Regions from separate parts of the Variovorax sp. PDC80 genome, predicted to be linked through region 1. Evidence: predicted binding sites of a transcription regulator. Region 1 holds the regulator's gene; each other region holds the start of a gene.
What was found. Region 1 encodes HrcA, which represses chaperone genes, less so after heat shock. Its sites were predicted from a motif close to TTAGCACTCNNNNNNNNNGAGTGCTAA; they were not measured.

Region 1 (5,550 bases):
CCCGGCGGGCGTCAGCGTCGAATTCCAGCTGCGCACCGACGCCATGCACGTGGTGGCCGAATCGGGCGTGGCGGCGCACTGGCTCTACAAGGCCGCGGACCCGAGCACGGCCAGCAACGACCGCCTGGGCACCAAGTGGCTGCAGTCGCTGCTCGACATCCAGGACGAGACGCGCGATGCCGCGGAGTTCTGGGACCACGTCAAGGTCGACCTGTTCCCCGACGCCGTCTACGTCTTCACGCCCAAGAGCCAGATCATGGCGCTGCCGCGCGGCGCGACCGTGGTCGACTTCGCCTACGCGATCCACAGCAACATCGGCGACCACACCTCGGCCGCACGCATCAACGGCGACCAGGTGCCGCTGCGCACCGAGCTCAAGAACGGCGACGTGGTCGAGGTGATCACCGCGCCGGTCTCCACGCCCAATCCGGCCTGGCTCGGCTTCGTGCGGACCGGCCGTGCGCGCTCGAAGATCCGCCACTACCTCAAGACCCTGGCCCATGCCGAATCCGAAGGCCTGGGCGAGAAGCTGCTGGCGCAGGCCCTGCGCGCCGAAGGCCTGAGCAAGCTGCCCGAGGACGATGCGGAGCACCAGCCGCTGTGGGAAAAGCTGCTGCGCTTCACCGGCAACCGCACGCGCGCCGAACTGCTGACCGACATCGGCCTGGGCAAGCGCATCGCGAGCATCGTGGCCAAGCGGCTGATGGCGCTCATGGCCGAGCTCGGCGAGCGCCCCGACGCGCTGCTGCTGAGCCGCGAGCGCTTCATCTCGCATGAAACCATCTCGCAGGGCGCCGTCACGCTTGACGGCAGCGAGAACTCTTCCGTGCGCTTCGCGCTGTGCTGCCGCCCGATCCCGGGCGACCCGATCGTGGGCTACCTAGGCCACGGCGAAGGCCTGGTGGTGCACACCGAGGCCTGCGGCGTGGGCCAGCGCCTGCGCCACAAGGACAGCGAACGCTTCTTCGCGGTCGAGTGGGCCGACGAACCGACGCGCGCCTTCGAGACCGGCGTGATCATCACCGTGCGCAACGACAAGGGCGTGCTGGCGCGCGTGGCCGCGACGCTGGCCGATGCCGAAGCCGACATCACCCACGTCGAGATGGCCGACGAGACGCCGCAGGATTCGACCGATCTGCGCTTCGTGATCGCGGTGCGCGATCGCTCGCATCTGGACGCGGTGCTGCGCTCGGTGCGCCGGACCACCTCGGTGCTGTCCGCGGCGCGCACCGTTCCCGCGTCCTGATTCCGCGCCGCGCCTGCGGCCCAGCCTCTATGCGGCGCCCGGCCCCGGCGCCGGATAGGCGACCGACAGCAGCTCGACCTCGTGCGTGCCGCCCGGCGTGACGAGCTTCACCACATCGCCCTCCCGCGCCTTCAGCAGCGCCCGCGCGATCGGCGAGATCCAGCTGACCTGCGACTGCGCGCTGTCGGCCTCGTCGATGCCGAGGATCGTCACGCTGCGCTCGTCGCCGTTCTCGTCCGCGTAGCGCACCGTGGCGCCGAAGAAGACCTGGTCGCTGCCGTGGTGCACCGAGGGATCGGTCACCTCGGCAATTTCGAGGCGCTTGGTGAGGAAGCGGATGCGGCGGTCGATCTCGCGCAGCCGCTTCTTGCCGTAGAGGTAGTCGCCGTTCTCCGAGCGGTCACCGTTCTTGGCGGCCCAGTGCACGGCCTCGACCACCTTGGGCCGCTCCTCGTCCATCAGCTGCAGCAGCTCGGTCCGCAGCCGCGCATAGCCGGCGGGGGTGATGTAGTTCTTGCCGCCCGCGGGCAGCGGCGGCATCGCGCCGTCGGCACCGTCGTCGTCCGCGTCGGAATCCGTTTCCTTGGTGAATGCCTTGTTCAAGCGACGCCTCCGGAGATCGAAAGAGAAGCGTGGCGTCCGCCGCGCGGACGAGCCTCGTACCAAAAAGAAAAGGGTCAACTCGTTTCCGAGTTGACCCTTGAAGAGTGGTGCGGCTGGCAGGAATTGAACCCACGACCCCTTGGTTCGTAGCCAAGTACTCTATCCAACTGAGCTACAGCCGCACAGCTTGCTATCATAGCATGTATTTTTGAGGCCTTTTCGATCCGTCGAAACAAATCTCAAAAATACGGGTGGTAGGCCGTGATGGGCTTGAACCATCGACCAACGGATTATGAGTCCGCTGCTCTAACCAACTGAGCTAACGGCCCACGTGGGCTCGATTCTATTCGCGCCGAAAAGGCGCCTTGCTACTTGCGGTGGCTCAGCGCGTTGCTGACCAGCTTGGAAGTGATGTCGACGATCTGGATCATGCGCTCGTAGGGCATGCGCGTCGGGCCGATCACGCCCAGCGTGCCCACGACCTGGCCGTCGACCTCGTAGTTGGCGCTGACGATGGACAGCTCCTCGACCGGCACCACCTGGCTCTCGCCGCCAATGAAGATGCGCACGCCCTCGGCCTTGCTCGACACGTCGAGCAGCCGCATCAGCTGCGCCTTCTGCTCGAAGAGCTCGAAGGCGCGGCGCAACTGCCCCATGTCGCTCGAGAAGTCGCTGACCGCGAGCAGGTTGCGCTCGCCCGAGATCACGACGTCGTCCTCCTGCGATTCGCTCAGCACGTCAGAACTGACCTTCACGGCCGCCTGCATCAGCGCCGCGATCTCGCCGCGCAGCGTGTCGACCTCGGACTGCAGCCGGTCGCGCACCTGCTCGATCGTCAGGCCCGCATAGTGGGCGTTGATGTAGTTCGCGGCCTCGACCAGCTGCGACTGCGAGTAGTCGGCCTCGGGAAAGATCACGCGGTTCTGCACGTCGCCTTCGGGCGAGACGATGATCACCAGCAGCCGGCGGTCCGACAGGCGCAGGAACTCGATCTGCTTGAACACCGACGAGCGCCGTGGCGCCATCACCACGCCGACGAACTGCGAGAGGTTCGACAGCAGGTGCGCCGCGTTGGCGATCACGCGCTGCGGCTGGTCGGGCGCGAGGCTCGGCGCGGCCAGGTGCTCGCGCTGCGCGGTGAGCATGGTGTCGACGAAAAGCCTGTAGCCGCGCGCCGTGGGCACGCGGCCGGCCGAGGTGTGCGGACTGGCGATCAGCCCGAGCGACTCGAGGTCCGACATGACGTTGCGGATGGTCGCGGGCGAGAGGTCCAGGCCCGAGGAACGCGAGAGCGTTCGCGAGCCGACAGGCTGGCCTTCGGCGATGTAGCGCTCGACGAGCGTCTTGAGCAGCAACTTGGCGCGGTCGTCCAGCATTGCAAGATTTTAGTGTTGTAATTTGTAGCCATGACCTCTCCCTTTCGTCACGTCGCGCTGATCGGCAAATACCAGGCTTCCGGAGCCCGGTGCGGCGAGCGCGACAGCGTGATGGAGGGCATTGCGAGTTTTCTCGAATCCCAGGGCTGCAAGGTCTACGTCGAACAGCCGCGCGGCGACGACGAACCGGCCCAGGCCCTGCCCACCGGCGACCGCTACGAGGCCCTCACGGTCGAGCAGATCGGCCAGCAGTGCGACCTCGGCCTGGTGGTCGGCGGCGACGGCACCATGCTCGGCATCGGCCGGCAGCTCGCGGCCTTCGGCATCCCGCTGATCGGCATCAACCGGGGCCGGCTCGGCTTCATCACCGACATTCCGCTCGACAACTTCCAGGCCACGCTGATCCCGATGCTGGCCGGCGAATACGAGGAAGACCACCGCAGCCTGATGCACGCGCAGGTGATGCGCGACGGCGCCGTGGTGTTCGATGCGCTCGCGATGAACGACGTGGTGGTCAACCGCGGCGCGACCTCGGGCATGGTCGAGCTGCGGGTATCGGTGGGCAAGCATTTCGTGGCCAACCAGCGCGCCGACGGCCTGATCATCGCGTCGCCCACGGGTTCGACGGCCTATGCGCTGTCGGCCGGCGGGCCGCTGCTGCATCCGGCGGTGCCGGGCTGGGTGCTGGTGCCGATCGCGCCGCACACGCTGTCAAACCGCCCGGTGCTGCTGCCCGATGCCGACGAGATCGTGATCGAGCTCGTGGGCGGGCGCGATGCCAGCGCGAATTTCGACATGCAATCGCTGGCCTCGCTCGCGATCGGCGACCGCGTGGTGGTGCGCCGCTCCGATTTCCGGGTGCGCTTCCTGCACCCGCGCGGCTGGAGCTATTTCGACACGCTGCGCAAGAAACTGCATTGGAACGAAGGAGGTTCCTGAGATGGCGCTCAGACGCATCGCACTGCGCGATTTCGTGATCGTGCGATCCCTGGAGATCGACCTGTCCGACGGCTTCACGGTGCTGACCGGCGAAACCGGCGCGGGCAAATCCATCCTGATCGACGCGCTGCAGCTCGCGCTCGGCAACCGCGCCGATGCGGGCGCGGTGCGCGAAGGCGCCGAGCGGCTCGACGTGAGCGCGGAGTTCGACCACGACCCGGCCTTCGTGGCGTGGCTCGACGAAGGCGGCTTCGAGCCGGGCGATGCCCTGCTGCTGCGCCGCACCGTCGACCTGCAGGGCCGCAGCCGCGGCTGGATCAACGGCAGCCCCGCCACCGCGACGCAGCTGCGCGACATCGGCGACCGGCTGCTCGACATCCATGGCCAGCACGCCTGGCAGAGCCTCACGCGGCCCGACGCGGTGCGCGGCCTGCTCGATGCCTACGCCGGCGTGCGCATCGATGCGCTCGACGCCGCCTGGCAGGGCTGGCGCCAGGCGCTGTCCGCGCTCGAGCGTGCGCGCGGCACGCAGGATTCGCTGCAGCGCGAGCGCGAACGGCTGCAGTGGCAGATCTCGGAGGTCGCGAAGCTCGCGCCCGGCGCCGACGAATGGGAAGAACTGTCGGGAAGCCACACGCGCATCTCGAACGCGCAGGCGCTGATCGACGCCGCCCAGGGCGCCAGCCACGCGCTCGAGGACGAGGACAACGGCGCGCTGGCCGCGCTCTCGCGCGCGGTCACGCTGCTGCAGAACTGCGAACACATCGAGCCCGAGTTCCGCGCGCTCGGCGAGGTGCTGTCCTCGAGCATCGCGCAGGCCGCCGACGCCGCGCACTCGCTGCACGGTTACCTGCGCGACGCCGACACCGACCCGCAGCGTCTGGCCGAACTCGACGAACGCATGAGCCTGTGGATGTCGCTGGCGCGCCGCTACAAGCGCCCGCCGGTCGAGCTGCCGGCGCTGCTGGCCGGCTGGCAGGCCGAGCTGCAGGCCCTCGACGCGCAAAGCGACCTCGAAGGCCTGGAACGTGCCGAGCAGACGGCGCAGCAGGCTTACCTGAAGGAGGCCCGTGCGCTCGGCAAGCTGCGCAAGCAGGCCGCGCCCAAGCTGGCCCAGGCGGTCACGCAGGCGATGCAGGGCCTGGGCATGCAGGGCGGCCGCTTCGAGGTCGATCTGCAGCCGCTGGCCCAGCCGGGCAAGGCCGGTCTCGAGGAGATCGCCTTCCTGGTCGCCGGCCACACCGGCAGCACGCCGCGGCCGATCGGCAAGGTGGCCTCGGGCGGCGAACTCTCGCGCATCGCGCTCGCGATCGCGGTCACCACCAGCCAGCTCGGCGCCGCCCAGACGCTGATCTTCGACGAGGTCGATTCGGGCGTCGGCGGCGC
Region 2 (5,550 bases), on a different contig from region 1:
TGCTTGCCGACCAGCGCCGGGCGTGCGTCGGCCGGCGCGTTGTAGAACATGTCGCGCAGCTGGCTCTCGACGAAGGCGCCTTTCTCCTCGATCACCAGCACCTCGGCCAGGCCCGCGGTGAAGGCGCGCATGCGCGTCTGCTCGAGCGGGAAGCTCAGGCCCACCTTGTAGATGCGCACGCCGGCCGCGGCCAGGCGCTCGGTGGAGATCTCGAGGCGGCGCAGCACCTCCATCAGGTCGTAGTGGGCCTTGCCGCAGGTCACGATGCCGACCCGGGCCTCGGGGCTCTCGACCGCCACGCGGTCGATGCTGTTGACGCGCGCGAACGCGGCCACCGCCTCGTGCTTGTCGGCCAGCCGCGACTCGATGCGCAGCGAGGGCAGGTCGGGCCAGCGGTAGTGCAGGCCGTCGGCCGGCGCGCGGTGGCCGGTGGCCTCGCGCACGCCGTCGGCATCGAGCCAGGCGGCGCTGCGCGCGAGGATCAGGTCGAGGTCGACCGTGCTCGAGCTCTCGACCACCTCCGACAGCGCCGGCATGCCGACCCAGGTGCCCGAGTAGCGCGAGAGCGCATAGCCGTAGAGCCCGAACTCCACCAGCTCGGCCACGTTGGCCGGCTGCATCACCGGCATGCCCCAGGCCGCGAAGGCCTGGTCGGACTGGTGCGGCATCGACGAGGACACGCAGCCGTGGTCGTCGCCCGCCACCACCAGCACGCCGCCGTTGGGCGAGGCGCCGTAGGCATTGCCGTGCTTGATCGCGTCGCCCGCGCGGTCCACGCCCGGGCCCTTGCCGTACCACATGCCGAACACGGCCTCGACCTCGCGCTCGGGATCGGACTCCACACGCTGGGTGCCGAGCACCTGGGTGGCGGCCAGCTCCTCGTTGATGGCGGGCACGAAGCGCACGCCCTCCTGCTCGAAGCGGCTGCCGGCCTTCCAGATCGCCTGGTCGACCATGCCGAGCGGCGAGCCGCGGTAGCCGCTGACGAAGCCGCGGCTGTCGAGGCCGCGCGCGGCATCGCGCTGGCGCTGCATGCACAAGAGGCGCACCAGCGCCTGCGTGCCGGTGAGGAAGACCACGCCCGAGTTCGCCCAGAGGTTGTAGTCGAGCTGGTAGCCCGGACGGGCGAGGGTGGTCGTGGCGGCGGTTTCGGCGGCGCGGGTGGGGGCTGCGGCCGAAGAGAGGTCATTCGAATTCATTGCGAGATTGTTGTTCTCGCTCAGGAGGAATATTCTCTTGAATCACTACAGGGTGACCCTGGAATCAGGAATATCCATCTCGAAAATCGCCATGAACGACGAATTCATCCCTCTCGACCATCATTCGCTGCGCATCCTCGACGAGCTGCAGCGCGACGCGCGCCAGACCGTGCAGCAGATCGCCGACGCGGTGGGGCTGTCGCCCACGCCGTGCTGGCGCCGCATCAAGGACATGGAGGCCAGCGGCGTGATCCGCGGCTACACGGTGATCGTCGACCGCGAGAAGGTGGGGCTGAACCTCGCCGCCGTGACGGAGGTGAACCTCGACCGCCACAGCGAGGCCAAGGTGCGCGACTTCGAGCGTGCCGTGGCCGCGAGCCCGCAGGTGGTGCGTTGCGCCTCGGCCACCGGGCCGGCCGACTACATCCTCACGGTGCTGGTGCCCGACATCAAGCACTACGAGCAGTTCCTGCACACCACGCTGTTCGAGCAGGCCGGCGTGACGCACGTGCGCTCGGCGATCGTGCTGCGCGAGGTCAAGGCCGATGCGCCGCTGCCGATCGACATGGCGTCGACCGCGGCGGGGCCGCGGCGCAGGGCGCGCGGCTGAAGCGGCGCGCCCAAAGAAAAAGGCCGGGGCGAACCCCGGCCTTCCGTCGTGTCTGAACGACCCGCCCGTCGAACGCCGAAGCGCTCGCCGGGCGAGAGGCAATTACATGCCCATGCCGCCCATGCCACCCATGCCGCCCATGTCGGGCATGCCGCCGCCGGCAGGAGCGTCGTCCTTCGGAGCGTCAGCCACCATGGCTTCGGTCGTCAGCAGCAGCGAGGCCACCGAAGCGGCGTTCTGCAGCGCGGTGCGGGTCACCTTGGTCGGGTCCAGGATGCCCAGCTCGAGCATGTCGCCGTACGAGTCGTTGGCGGCATTGAAGCCGTAGTTGCCCTTGCCGGCCAGCACCGCGTTCACCACCACCGAGGCTTCGCCGCCGGCGTTGTTCACGATTTCGCGCAGGGGGGCTTCGATGGCCTTCAGGACCAGCTTGATGCCGGCGTCCTGGTCGGCGTTGTCGCCCTTCACGCGGTCGCCCACGGCTTGCTTGGCGCGCAGCAGGGCCACGCCACCACCGGCAACCACGCCTTCTTCCACTGCAGCGCGGGTGGCGTGCAGGGCGTCTTCGACGCGAGCCTTCTTTTCCTTCATTTCGACTTCGGTGGCAGCGCCGACCTTGATCACTGCAACGCCGCCGGCCAGCTTGGCCACGCGCTCTTGCAGCTTTTCACGGTCGTAGTCGCTGGTCGCTTCCTCGATCTGCACGCGCACTTGCTTCACGCGGGCTTCGATGTCGGCAGCAGCGCCCGAACCGTCGATGATGATGGTGTTTTCCTTGCCCACTTCGATGCGCTTGGCCTGGCCCAGGTCGGCCAGCGTCACCTTCTCGAGGGTCAGGCCGACTTCTTCGGCGATGACCTTGCCGCCCGTCAGGATGGCGATGTCTTCGAGCATGGCCTTGCGGCGGTCGCCGAAGCCAGGCGCCTTGACGGCCACGACCTTCAGGATGCCGCGGATCGTGTTCACGACCAGCGTCGCCAGGGCTTCGCCCTCGACTTCTTCGGCAATGATCAGCAGCGGACGACCGGCCTTGGCGACTTGTTCCAGCGTGGGGAGCAGGTCACGGATGTTGCTGATCTTCTTGTCGAACAGCAGCACGAAGGGGTTGTCGAGCAGCGCCGATTGCTTCTCGGGGTTGTTGATGAAGTAGGGCGACAGGTAGCCGCGGTCGAATTGCATGCCTTCGACGACGTCCAGTTCGCTGTCCAGCGACTTGCCGTCTTCGACGGTGATCACGCCTTCCTTGCCGACCTTGTCCATCGCGTCGGCGATGAGCTTGCCGATGGTTTCGTCGCTGTTGGCCGAGATCGAGCCGACTTGAGCGATTTCCTTCGACGTGGTGGTGGGCTTCGAAGCCTTCTTCAGCTCTTCGACCAGGGCCGTCACGGCCTTGTCGATGCCGCGCTTCAGGTCCATCGGGTTGATGCCGGCGGCCACGTACTTGAAGCCTTCGCGCACGATGGCTTGTGCCAGCACGGTCGCGGTGGTGGTGCCGTCACCGGCGTTGTCCGAAGTCTTGGAAGCCACTTCCTTCACGAGCTGGGCGCCCATGTTCTGCAGCTTGTCCTTGAGTTCGATTTCCTTCGCGACCGACACACCGTCCTTGGTCACGGTGGGGGCGCCGAACGAGCGCTCGAGCACCACGTTGCGGCCCTTGGGGCCCAGGGTCACTTTGACCGCGTTGGCCAGGATGTTCACACCCTCGACCATGCGTGCGCGGGCTTCTCCGCCGAAGACGACGTCTTTTGCTGCCATGTTTGTTTACTCCGAATAGGATGGGTGGATTACTTCTCGACGACCGCGAACAGGTCGTCTTCCTTCATGACGAGCAGCTCGTCGCCATCGACCTTGACGGTCTGGCCGCTGTACTTGCCGAACAGGACGCGGTCGCCGACCTTCACGGTCAGGGCCGACAGGTCGCCCTTGTCATTGCGCTTGCCCGGGCCCACGGCCAGGACTTCACCCTGATCGGGCTTCTCGGCGGCGGCGTCGGGGATGACGATGCCCGAGGCAGTCTTGGTTTCGCTGTCGATACGCTTGACGATCACGCGATCGGCCAAAGGACGAAGTTTCATTGCATCTCCTGGATAAGAAACTGGGTGGTGGTTTTTTGGGCGCCCATCCTGCAGGACCGGTTGCCCGTCGACTGGAGGCGAGGCTTGTTAGCACTCAACCACAGCGAGTGCTAATCATAAGGGCAATCGCCGGGGTTTCAAGCGCCGGGGCGGGTTGCGCGGGAAGTCGGTTGCCACGATTCAATATTTCAACGATGATTGAAATATGGAAGAAGAAGCCGTCATCCGCGCCCTCATGGCCCTCGCGCAGAGCGTGCGCCTGCGCGTGTTTCGCGCGCTGGTCGTGGCCGGCCCGCAGGGCATGACGCCCGGCGCGCTGACCGAAACGCTGGGCGTTCCGGCCACGGGCCTGTCGTTCCACCTCAAGGAGCTGGGCCGCGCGGGCCTCGTGTCGCAGGAGCGGCAGGGACGCCACCTGATCTACCGCGCCTCGTTCGACCAGATGAACGGGCTGCTGGCCTATCTGAGCGAGAACTGCTGCCAGGGGCAGCCCTGCGAAGTCGATGCGCAAGGCGCGTCCTGCGACTGCTGACGGTCGGCGCCGCATCGTTTCCTCGCCCCATGCTCACCGCCGTTCTCATCTTTCTCGCGACCCTGGTGCTCGTCATCTGGCAGCCCCGCGGCCTCGGCATCGGATGGAGCGCCGCGCTGGGCGCACTGGTGGCCCTGGCCCTCGGCGTGGTGCATCTGCCCGACGTCGTGCGGGTCTGGCAGATCGTCTGGAATGCCACCGGGACCTTCATCGCCGTGATCGTCATCAGCCTGTTGCTCGACGAGGCCGGCTTCTTCGAATGGGCCGCGCTGCACGTCGCGCGCTGGGGCGGCGGCAACGGCGGCCGGCTGTTCGCCTTCATCGTGCTGCTCGGCGCGGCCGTCTCGGCGCTGTTCGCCAACGACGGCGCCGCGCTGATCCTCACGCCGATCGTGATGGCCATGCTGGTGGCACTGGGCTTCACGCCGGCCACCACGCTGGCCTTCGTGATGGCGGCCGGCTTCATCGCCGACACCGCGAGCCTGCCGCTGATCGTGTCGAACCTCGTCAACATCGTCTCGGCCGACTTCTTCGGGATCGGCTTCAACGCGTATGCGGCGGTGATGGTGCCGGTCAACCTCGCGGCGGTGGTCGCCAGCCTGCTGGCCTTGCTGCTCTACTTTCGCCGCGACATCCCCGCGCGCTACGACGCCAGCCGCTTGAAGCGCCCGGCCGATGCCATCCGCGACCCGGCCACCTTTCGCGCGGGCTGGGTCGTGCTGGCGCTGCTGCTCATCGGCTTCTTCGGCCTGGAGCCGCTCGGCGTGCCGGTCAGCGCCGTGGCGGCCGTTGGCGCGCTGCTGCTGCTGGCCGTGGCGGCCCGCGGGGAGGTCATCGCCACGCGCAAGGTGCTGCGCGGCGCGCCCTGGCAGATCGTCGTGTTCTCGCTGGGCATGTACCTGGTGGTCTACGGCCTGCGCAATGCCGGCCTGACCGAGCAGATCTCGACGCTGCTCGACGTGTTCGCGCAAGGCGGCATCTGGGGCGCGGCTCTGGGCACGGGCTTCCTGGCGGCCGCGCTGTCTTCCGTCATGAACAACATGCCGACGGTGCTGATCGGCGCGCTCTCCATCGATGCTTCGGGCGCCACCGGCGTGGTGAAGGAGGCGATGGTCTACGCCAACGTCATCGGCT
Region 3 (5,550 bases), on a different contig from region 1:
GCTGTGCGAAAGCCGGCGCGAGCAGGCGGCCGGCGCCCGCCTGTCGCGCGCGAACCCTGCCGTTCCACCCGGCGCCCCCTTGCGCGGCGCGGAGGTCCCCCGATGAGCACCCCGATTCCCCTGCAGCAGGCGCATGGCGCGAGCGTGCTGCGCCAGTTCTACGCGCTCACCAAGCCGCGCGTGGTGCAGCTGATCGTCTTCTGCGCGCTGATCGGCATGGTGCTCGCCGTGCCCGGCGCGCCCTCGTGGCTCGACGTGCAGCGCGCCGTGCTGGCCTGCATCGGCATCTGGCTGGTGGCGGGCGCGGCGGCGGCCTTCAACTGCCTGGTCGAGAAGGGCATCGACGCCAAGATGAAGCGCACCGCCTGGCGCCCGACCGCGCGCGGCGAGCTCAGCGACCGCCAGGCGCTGCTGTTCTCGGCGGCGCTGTGCATCGCCGGCTCGGTGCTGCTGTGGTTCACCGTCAATCCGCTCACCATGTGGCTGACCTTCGCCACCTTCGTCGGCTATGCGGTGATCTACACCGTGATCCTGAAGCCGCTGACGCCGCAGAACATCGTGATCGGCGGCGCCTCGGGCGCGATGCCGCCGGTGCTTGGCTGGGCCGCGATGACCGGCGAAGTGGGGCCCGAGGCGCTGATCCTGTTCCTCATCATCTTCCTGTGGACCCCGCCGCATTTCTGGGCGCTCGCGCTCTATCGCGTCGAGGACTACCGCAAGGCCGGCCTGCCGATGCTGCCGGTCACGCACGGCAACGAGTTCACGCGGCTGCAGGTGCTGCTCTACACCTTCATCCTGTTCGCGGGCTGCCTGATGCCTTTCATCTACGGCATGAGCGGCTGGCTCTACCTCGCGGTGGCGGTGGCCGTGAGCGTGGGCTTTACGGGCTACGCCTTCGCGCTGTGGCGCAACTACTCCGACACCCTGGCGCGCAAGACCTTCCGGTTCTCGCTGATCCACCTGAGCGTGCTGTTCGCGGCCTTGCTCGTCGACCATTACCTCCGCTGACCCATGAACAAGCGCAATGCCCTGAAGTTGATCGCCGCCGGCGCGGGCTGGACGGCCGTGTCCGCCACCGTGGGGCTGGGGCTCGCGGGCTGCAACGAGACCAAGCAGAGCTTCAATGCGGTCGACATCACGGGCGCCGACTACGCGCGCGACTTCTCGCTCAAGGATGCCGACGGCAAGCTGCGCACCATGGCCGACTTCAAGGGCAAGGTGGTCGTGCTGTTCTTCGGCTACGCGCAGTGCCCCGACGTCTGCCCGACCACCATGACCGAGATGGCGCAGGTCAAGCAGCAGCTCGGCGCCGACGGCGACAAGCTGCAGGTGGTGTTCGTCACGGTCGACCCGGCACGCGATACGCCCGAGGTGATGAAGGCCTACATGGGCGCCTTCGACCCCAGCTTCGTCGCGCTGATCCCGACGGCCGACGAGCTGGTCGCCACGACCAAGGACTTCAAGGTCTACTACAAGAAGGTCGACGGCAAGACGCCCACCAGCTACTCGATGGACCACTCGGCCGCGAGCTTCGTCTACGACCCGCAGGGCCGGCTGCGGCTGTACGCGCGCTACGGGGCCGGCGTGCCGCCGATGGTGGCCGACATCAAGACCCTGCTGGCGGCCTGAGTCGATGGCGCCCGGAGCGGACGCCGAGAGCCTCGCCACGGCCATCGCGGCGGTGGCGCACCTGAAGGCACGCAAGGGCGCGTTCCGCATCGCGCTGATCCCGCCCGAGGTGCTGCATGCGCTCAACGACGGGCTGATCGAGACCGTCAACCTCAACGAATTCCTCGCGCTCGAACTGCCGCAGCTGGCGCGCAGCGTGGCGGGCCACATCGGCCTCGACGCGGCGAGCGAGCGGCTGGTCGACACGTTGGCGATGCTGAGTGCCTTCAAGCCGATGCAGCGGCACGGCCACATCGCGCGGGCGCTGTACGACCTCGCCGCGCTGCACGACGAACGCGATGCGGTCGCGCACCGGCTTGCCACGCATGCCAGCGACGTCGCGCGCTGCTGGGCGGCACAGTGGGTCACGCTCTCGCAATTGCCGCTGGCCGGCCAGCTCGAGGCGGTGCGGCGCTTTGCGGCCGATCCGCATTTCGGCGTGCGCGAGATCGCCTGGATGGCGGTGCGCGACGCGGTCGTCGGCTCGCTCGACGAGGCGCTCGCGCTGCTGCAGCCGTGGGTGCGCGACGACGATCCGAACATCCGCCGCTTCGCGAGCGAACTCACGCGCCCGCGCGGCGTGTGGTGCGCGCAGATCGAGGCGCTGAAGGCCGAGCCCTGGCGCGCGCTGCCGCTGCTCGAACCGCTGCGCGCCGACGGCAGCCGCTACGTGCAGAACTCGGTCGCCAACTGGCTCAACGACGCGAGCAAGACGCAGGCGGAGTGGGTCGACGGCGTGTGCGCGCGCTGGGTGAAGGAATCGAACACGCCCGAGACGCGCTACATCGCCAAGCGCGCGCTGCGCACCCTCGCCAAGACCTCGGGCTGAACGAAGCGCGCCCATGAAAAAGCCCGGCGCGGGGCCGGGCTCGTTCGAAGGGGCGGAAGAAGCCGATCAGGCGTAATCGGCCAGCGCCTTCTTCATCTTCTTCATCGCGGCCACCTCGATCTGGCGAATGCGCTCGGCGCTCACGCCATAGACCGCGGCCAGGTCGTGCAAGGTCATGCCGCCCGAGCCGTCGTCGTTGACCTTGAGCCAGCGCTCTTCCACGATGCGGCGGCTGCGCGCGTCGAGGGCCTCGAGCGCGGTCGCGATGCCATCGCTCGACAGGCGGTCGCGCTGCTGCGATTCGAGCAGCGCGGTCGGTTCCTGCGTCGCGTCGGCCAGGTAGGCGATCGGGCCGAAGGCTTCCTCGCCGTCGTCGTTCGGGCTCGGGTCGAGCAGCACGTCGCCGCCCGAGAGCCGGGTTTCCATCTCGAGCACTTCCTCGGGCTTCACGTTCAGGCGCGCGGCCATCTGCGTCACCTCGTCGGCGCTCAGCGTTTCGCGGTGCGTGCCGGTGTCGGCCGCGGCCGAGTCGGCCTTGAAGCCCTGCTTCATCGAGCGCAGGTTGAAGAACAGCTTGCGCTGGGCCTTGGTCGTCGCGACCTTGACCATGCGCCAGTTCTTCAGGATGTACTCGTGGATCTCGGCCTTGATCCAGTGCATGGCGTAGCTCACCAGCCGCACGCCCTGGTCGGGGTCGAAACGCTTCACGGCCTTCATCAGGCCGACGTTGCCTTCCTGGATCAGGTCGCCGTGCGGCAGCCCGTAGCCCAGGTACTGGCGGGAGATGGACACCACGAGGCGCAGGTGCGAAAGGATCAGCGCACCGGCCGCTTCGAGGTCGTTGTGGTCGCGCAAACGGCGGGCGAAGCCCTGCTCTTCCTCGAGGGTGAGCAGCGGCAGGCGGTTGGCGGCCGAAATGTAAGCATCCAGGTTACCCAGCGGGGGCACCATCGACCAGGGGTTGGCGACGGCGAGCTGGTTGGCAGAGGCTCCAGACAGGGATGTCATCAGGGGAAACTCCTTCGTATTGGCCATATTAGCACTCGGTTAGAGGGAGTGCTAAGGCAAGGGTTCCCCTAAAGTCTCTATCGGGCCGATAGGCAAGGGCTGTCGGCCGGCGGCCCCGAAGGACCTCGGTCTTGTCCGACTTGCAGCCGGCAAAGCCCCGTAAGCGGGTACTTACCAGCGAATGCCCAGTTTCAGCAGCAGCTTGGACACCACGAACAGCGGCCCGACCCAGAGGTATTGGATGTCTTCGAAGAACGAAGGTTTCCGTCCCTCGATCTTGTGGCCGATGAACTGGAAGATCCAGGCCACCACGAAGATGGCGGCGGAAATCGGCAACACAAGGCTGCCCATGGCATGGACCAGCGCCAGCAGGATGGCGGTCTGGATGCCCATCGCGAGCAGGAAGACCGGCGAGCGCAGCGTCAGGTAGTAGACGAGGCTGGCCAGCAGGAAGGCGTAGGCGGCCCAGGGGTGGATCGCGAAGATCAGCCCGACCAGGCTGACCATGATCGCGGGGATCGCGACGAAGTGGATCAGCTCGTTGGTCGGGTGCCGGTGGCTCTGTTCGTAGTGGGCCAGCAGGCGGTCGACCTTGCGGTCGCTGGCGGCCTCGGGCGCGTGGGCGGTGGCGGTGTGCGGCATGGCATGTCTCCGTGGCTCGTGCGGGCCGTTCGTTGCGGCCCGCGATGGAATCCGCCGATGGTGCCCCGCGCCGGCTTCGCTGGCAAGTGCTATATAAACAATAGCATTACACCGAGCGGCCATCGCGGGGATCGCCATGACTTCCGGCACTGTCGCGCCCTGGGTGCACCGCTAAGATGCGGCGCGTGGCTCCGCTCGATCCCTCTTCCTCCTCCACTCCCCCGTCCTCGGCGGCGCAGGCCGGCATCGCGCCGCGCGGCCGCACCGCGATCCTGGTGGTCGACGACCACGACCTGCTGCGGCTCGGCGTCTGCGCGCTGGTCCAGGCCCAGGCGACCTCCTCGGGCGCCGCGATCGAGGTCTACGAGGCCGGCAACGTTGCCGACGCGCTCAAGCTCTACGAGGCGCACCAGGACGCGATCGGCCTGGTGCTGCTCGACCTCGCGCTGCCCGACACCCATGGCCTGAGCGGCCTGGCCGAGTTCCGCCTGCGCTATCCCGAGGCCCGCATCGTGGTGCTCTCGGGCACCGGCAACAGCACCCTGGCGCAGGGCGTGCTGGCGCTGGGCGCGAGCGCTTTCCTGCCCAAGTCGGCCGACCTCAAGGAAGTGGTGAGCTTCATCCGCGCCTGCGGCCTGCTCGACCCCGATGCCGCGCAGTCGCCGCCGCCGGCCGTGCCGAAGGCGCTCACGGGCTATGCCGAGTTCGCCCACGCCAGCGCCTGGCAGGAACTCACGCCGCGCCAGATGCAGGTGCTGCAGTGGGTGCTCGAGGGCAAGGCGAACAAGGAGATCGCCCAGCTCGCCAACCTGAGCGAAGGCACGGTGAAGAACCACGTGTCGACCATCCTGCTGCTGTTCGGCATGCGCTCGCGGGCCCAGTTGATCAGCACCCTGCATTGAACGGCGCGCGGTGCTGAACGACCCGGCCGCCGACGTCGTTCTCGGCCAGCGCGTGCTGCGCGAACACGTCGCCTCGGTCTACGACACCTACAGCGCCTCGACGCTGACCCACCTGTGCTTCGTGGCGGTGTTCGGCGCCATCCTCTACGCGCAGCTGCACGACCCGCGGCTGCTGTTCTGGATGGCCGGCATGGTGCTGGCCGACATCTACGTCTTCTTCACGCCGCGCTGGTATCCGGCGCGGCCGGCCGTCGAGAGCCCGTACTGGGCGCGCAAGATCTCGCGCCTGGTCACGCTGGTCAGCATGGTCACGGCCGTCGTGCCCTGGCTGGTCGTGCCGGCCGGCAACCTGCCGATGACCTCGCTGCTGATGGCGGTCATCGTCGGCAGCTGCGCGCGTGCCTCGCAGTCGCTGTGGCCGCTGAAGCCGGCGCTGTTCGGCTACACGCTGCCGATGTCGCTGGGCATGATCACCGCGCTGGCCTGGCAGGGCGACGGGCT

Region 2: BM109_RS32100 (co-chaperone GroES) is a predicted target of HrcA. The motif match lies at 3,972-3,998, and genes of this name have one in related genera.
Region 3: rpoH (RNA polymerase sigma factor RpoH) is a predicted target of HrcA. The motif match lies at 3,534-3,560, and genes of this name have one in related genera.

Annotation. Positions count from the first base shown of each region.
Region 1 covers NZ_FOWG01000001.1:1,193,146-1,198,695, forward strand. Annotated here, with positions in the region: gene BM109_RS05470 (RelA/SpoT family protein) at 1-1,246, shown strand, start outside; gene greB (transcription elongation factor GreB) at 1,274-1,849, opposite strand; tRNA gene BM109_RS05480 (tRNA-Arg) at 1,955-2,031, opposite strand; tRNA gene BM109_RS05485 (tRNA-Ile) at 2,102-2,178, opposite strand; gene hrcA (heat-inducible transcriptional repressor HrcA) at 2,218-3,225, opposite strand; gene BM109_RS05495 (NAD kinase) at 3,256-4,164, shown strand; gene recN (DNA repair protein RecN) at 4,166-5,550, shown strand, end outside.
Region 2 covers NZ_FOWG01000013.1:222,234-227,783, reverse strand. Annotated here, with positions in the region: gene BM109_RS32115 (indolepyruvate ferredoxin oxidoreductase family protein) at 1-1,199, opposite strand, end outside; gene BM109_RS32110 (Lrp/AsnC family transcriptional regulator) at 1,291-1,809, shown strand; gene groL (chaperonin GroEL) at 1,912-3,564, opposite strand; gene BM109_RS32100 (co-chaperone GroES) at 3,594-3,884, opposite strand; gene BM109_RS32095 (ArsR/SmtB family transcription factor) at 4,090-4,416, shown strand; gene BM109_RS32090 (arsenic transporter) at 4,446-5,550, shown strand, end outside.
Region 3 covers NZ_FOWG01000008.1:26,880-32,429, reverse strand. Annotated here, with positions in the region: gene BM109_RS22475 (COX15/CtaA family protein) at 1-106, shown strand, start outside; gene cyoE (heme o synthase) at 103-1,008, shown strand; gene BM109_RS22465 (SCO family protein) at 1,012-1,629, shown strand; gene BM109_RS22460 (DNA alkylation repair protein) at 1,634-2,497, shown strand; gene rpoH (RNA polymerase sigma factor RpoH) at 2,564-3,505, opposite strand; gene BM109_RS22450 (Mpo1 family 2-hydroxy fatty acid dioxygenase) at 3,677-4,147, opposite strand; gene BM109_RS22445 (response regulator transcription factor) at 4,324-5,049, shown strand; gene BM109_RS22440 (ATP-binding response regulator) at 5,060-5,550, shown strand, end outside.